Regions from separate parts of the Peribacillus sp. AS_2 genome, predicted to be linked through region 2. Evidence: riboswitches for the same ligand, from Rfam matches in the RefSeq annotation. Region 2 holds a riboswitch; the other holds the start of a gene.
The links. Region 2 has a riboswitch for S-adenosylmethionine ahead of OTG27_RS07270 (methionine ABC transporter ATP-binding protein). Riboswitches for the same ligand answer to the same signal wherever they lie in the genome.
Positions count from the first base shown of each region.

Region 1 (2,402 bases), on a different contig from region 2:
AGATCCCGGCTATCCGGATTATCTTTCCGGTGTTGTTTTAGCCCAGGCAAAGACCGAACTGATGCCCTTGACAGAAGAAAATGATTTTCTTCCGAAATACGATGACATACATAAAGTAGTTCTTGATAAAGCCAAAATGATGTTCTTGAATTATCCGAATAATCCCACAGGCGCTTCTGCAACTAAAAGTTTCTTTGATGAAACCGTCTCCTTTGCAAAAGAACATTCAATTTGTGTGGTCCATGATTTCGCCTATGGGGCGATCGGATTCGACGGAAAAAAACCGATAAGCTTTCTCCAGGCGGAGGGAGCGAAGGATGTAGGAGTTGAAATATACACTCTATCGAAAACATACAATATGGCAGGGTGGAGAGTCGGTTTCGCAGTGGGTAATAAGAGTGTAATAGAATCTCTTGAACTATTACAAGACCATCTTTATGTGAGTCTCTTCCCGGCGATACAAGAAGCTGCGGCAAGTGCTTTGCTTGACTCACAGACCTGTGTAGAGCAGTTAGTGCAAATGTACGAGGGGCGAAGGAATGTTTTCATTGAGGGATTGAGGTCCATCGGATGGGATGTCAAAGCTCCAGCGGCATCGTTTTTTGCCTGGCTCAAGGTACCTGAAGGTTTTACGTCCGAGAGTTTTGCGGACTATTTATTAACGCATGCCCATGTAGCTGTTGCCGCAGGGAATGGGTTCGGTGAATTTGGCGAAGGTTATGTCAGGGTAGGGCTACTGACTTCGGAAGAACGGCTGCAAGAGGCTGTGGAACGAATACGGACATTAAACTTATTTTAATGCAATAAGATATCCGATTTATTCACTTTAAATGGTTAAAACTTATTGACAAAGTAGGAATTACCTGTCAGAATACAAAATAAATTCTTAATCTTTCGATACTGGATACAACTTATATATCAGCGTTTTCTTATTTTGAGCAGGTGGAGGGACTAGCCCGATGAAGCCCAGCAACCGACCGTAATTCCATTGTAAAATGGGGCGGAATCCTTCCGCCGGATTTTTTGAAATCCACAAGGCACGGTGCTAATTCTTGCAGCCGATGGCTGGGAGATAAGAAGATGGCTTTTTAAAGCCTCTTCTTTATGAAGGGGCTTTTGCCATTTTGAGACCATCTCAGACCAATAGTGACATCGAGAGTTTACTAACGTGTTATAGGAGTGATCAGATGAGCGAGATAGTCGCTACTTATTTAATTCATGACTTTATTGGAAATCATGAGAAAAAAGCAGAGAGCATTGCCTTGGGTCTGACTGTCGGGACATGGACGGACTTGCCGCATTTGGTACAGATACAACTGGAAAAACATAAGGGACGCGTCATATCGGTGACCCCCCTATCTGAAGAAGAGAGGGCAAACAGCTACTTTAATCGGAAAGTATACCGTTCGCTGATTAAAATTGCCTATCCTGCAAGGAATTTCTCCAATGATTTACCTGCAATCCTTACGACGGTCTTCGGCAAACTTTCATTGGACGGTGAAATAAAACTTATAGACTTGGATTTTGTCGGTGATATTCAAAAAGCTTTTCCCGGTCCGCAATTTGGCATTGAAGGCATAAGGGAAAAGCTTGGCGTATTTAACCGGCCCTTGGTGATGAGCATCTTTAAAGGTGTATTGGGAAGAGACCTAACATTTCATAATGAGCAACTGAGGCAACAAGCATTGGGAGGTGTCGACCTAGTTAAGGATGATGAGATCCTCTTCGACCAGGAACTGACTCCATTTTTCGATAGAATAAAAACGGGAAAAAGAATATTGAATGAAGTCTATGAAACCACTGGCCACCGTACTTTATATGCTGTCAATCTATCTGGGAAAACTTTTGAATTATTGGATAAGGCAGAGCAAGCGGCTGAAGCAGGGGCAGATGCTTTATTGTTCAACGTTCATACATATGGTTTGGATGTATTGCAGGCCTTGAGTGAACATGATCGTATAAAGCTGCCGATCATGGCGCACCCCGCATATAGCGGGGCATTGGCATCTTCATCATTTTATGGTATCGGCTATCCATTATTGCTTGGTAAATTAGTAAGATTATCAGGTGCGGATTTATCCTTGTTCCCTTCCCCTTATGGAAATGTCGCACTTGAAAAAACGGAGACCTTAGCGATTGCTGAAGCTCTGACAAGAGATGAACTTTCATGGAAGAAAGCCTTCCCTGTTCCTTCTGCAGGCATTCATCCGGGCATGGTTCCGGACCTGATCAAGGATTTCGGGCTTGATAGTGTGATTAATGCCGGAGGCGGAATTCACGGTCACCCTGACGGAGCAGAGGGCGGTGCCAAGGCATTCCGTTCTGCTGTGGAAGCATTTCTGGCAGGAAAGGAACTTTCTGAAGCGGCGGCTGAGGAAGAAACCCTAAAAAAAGCTCTTGTG
Region 1 is NZ_JAPTGA010000002.1:201,699-204,100, reverse strand. It holds gene OTG27_RS03760 (pyridoxal phosphate-dependent aminotransferase) at 1-799, shown strand, start outside; SAM riboswitch class I at 927-1,079, shown strand; gene mtnW (2,3-diketo-5-methylthiopentyl-1-phosphate enolase) at 1,188-2,402, shown strand, end outside.
Region 1: linked by a shared signal. The riboswitch ahead of mtnW (2,3-diketo-5-methylthiopentyl-1-phosphate enolase) and the one ahead of OTG27_RS07270 (methionine ABC transporter ATP-binding protein) in region 2 are both predicted to bind S-adenosylmethionine.

Region 2 (2,402 bases):
CGGGATTGAACGGACAATATTGACTGCGAAACCGAGAGATCGATTCACGATGCCATTTTCAAAAAATAAATTCCTGGTTGTTGAAAATAGCAATACTCCAAGCGGTAAACCGATCAGCAGGGCTACTGCAAGAGAAACGCCAACCATATAAATCGTTTCAAGAAAGGCTTTATTAAGATCAGGTAAAATATTGACGATGGGATTAAGCAGTGACATGTTTTAACACCTCCACAGAACTGGAACGATCTTTTATATATTCCAATGCCGAATGAATTTGGACGGCATCGCCAATTAACTCGATGATTAAAATGCCTAAAGGAACATCCTGGATATACTCAATTTTACCGTGTAAAATATTTCCCTTTACTGCATGGGATTGGAGAGTATCCGAAAGAATCGATTCACCGGCGGTTTGCCCTTTAAATTGGATTTTAATAATCGTACCTTCACTTTCTTCAATCAAGTGCGAAGGGAGTTCGAAATCCAGTACACTGCTAATGAATTGCTTCGTTAACTCCTGTTTGGGCTGTGAAAATATTTCATAAACGGGTCCTTCTTCAATTACCCGGCCATCCTGCATCACGGCGACTCGGTGGCATAGTTCTTTGACCACTTCCATTTCATGTGTAATCAACACGATGGTGATACCAAGCTCACTGCTTATCTTTTTCAATAACTGTAAAATCGCTTTTGTAGTTGTTGGATCAAGGGCTGAAGTCGCTTCATCACATAATAGTACAGTGGGTTCATTTGCTAACGCGCGAGCAATGCCGACCCGTTGCTTCTGTCCACCGCTAAGCTGTGCAGGATAGACATCTTTCTTATCGCTGAGCCCTACTATTTCCAACAATTCCAATACACGTAACTTAGTCGCGTCCTTCGATCGATGCGCGGCCCTTAAGGCGAAAGCGACATTTTCATAAACGGTTTTTGAACTGACCAGGGAAAAGTGCTGGAATATCATTCCGATTTTTTGCCGTTGTTTACGAAGCTCTTTGCTAGATAAAGAGGTTAAATCAATGCCGTCGATAATGATCTTTCCACCTGTCGGACGTTCAAGCAAATTCAAGCAGCGGAGTAATGAGCTTTTTCCAGCTCCGCTGTAGCCGACAATTCCATATATTTCACCAGTTTGAATGGTTAAAGATACGTTATCCACTCCGATAACTCGGTTTTTCTTCGAGACGTATTCCTTTCGGACTGAACGGATTTCAATCATGAGCTTTCCCCCTTAAACATTAAAAAAGCTGCCTCTATCATTCAGAAAGAGGCAGCGAAATCATATCTCGGCTTATCTTTCAGAATGCAATCATTCTGCAGGAATTGGCACCGTTCCCTAAGGGCGGTTGCCGGACATCACAGGGCCTGATCCCTCCGTCACTCTTGATAAGTAAATTATTATTTTAGAATATTTCAAGTTTTATAATATAATCTATATTATTTGTAAAATCCGTCATTGTCAATCGTTACTTTTATTTTTTTTGTCATTAAATCTGGTACAGTCCGTTAAAACGATTCATGGAAAATGGGCTATTATGCAATAATCCAGCATTTTCATCGAAGCTATTCATTCCAATATTTCCTTGTCAAAAAGGTAAAGTGGTACTACATTTATTATAGAAAGTTAAAAAAAGGAAGATGAAACTATATTTATACAATGATTGGGAGGAAACCGAATGATAGAGATCAAGACGATAAATGATGTGGTTTGCGTGCATGGGACTCCTGGCGGGAATAAGGCGGGGATGAGTGTGTATGTCTTTTTAACGGATGGCCTATTGATAGATACTGGCGCACAGATTTTATTGGAAGAACTTACTCCATTCTATGAATCCGCAGACTTCGACTCAGTGGCCCTGACTCACTATCATGAAGATCATACGGGGGGTGCTGCCTGGATACAGGAACATAAAAAGGTCCCTCTTTTCATTCACCCGATGTCGGTTGAGGTTTGTGCAAAGGATGCTGAATATCCTGAATACCGCAAAATTTTCTGGGGAAAGAGAGACGCCTTTAAAGCTGAGCCTCTGGGGAAGGCCATTCCTTCCCGTACCCAAACGTGGGAGCCGATTTTTACCCCAGGTCATGCAAAGGACCATATGGTGTATTTGAATCACAATAATGGCGTGCTCTTTTCAGGAGACCTTTTCGTAACCCCAAAAACAAAGCTTGTCTTACGGGAAGAGTCGGTCCCGGTGATAATCGATTCCATAAAAAGATTGCTTCAATATGACTTCGGGGAAGTGTTTTGCTGTCATGCTGGGCATGTCCCTAATGGGAAGGAGATGTTTCGAAAAAAACTGGATTATCTGGAAAATCTCCAAGGGGAAATTTTACGCTTGCATTCTCAAGGGCTGACCGTTCATGAAATCCAGCAGGTCGTTTTACCGAATCGCTATCCC
Region 2 is NZ_JAPTGA010000003.1:369,053-371,454, forward strand. It holds gene OTG27_RS07265 (methionine ABC transporter permease) at 1-216, opposite strand, end outside; gene OTG27_RS07270 (methionine ABC transporter ATP-binding protein) at 203-1,219, opposite strand; SAM riboswitch class I at 1,289-1,393, opposite strand; gene OTG27_RS07275 (MBL fold metallo-hydrolase) at 1,677-2,402, shown strand, end outside.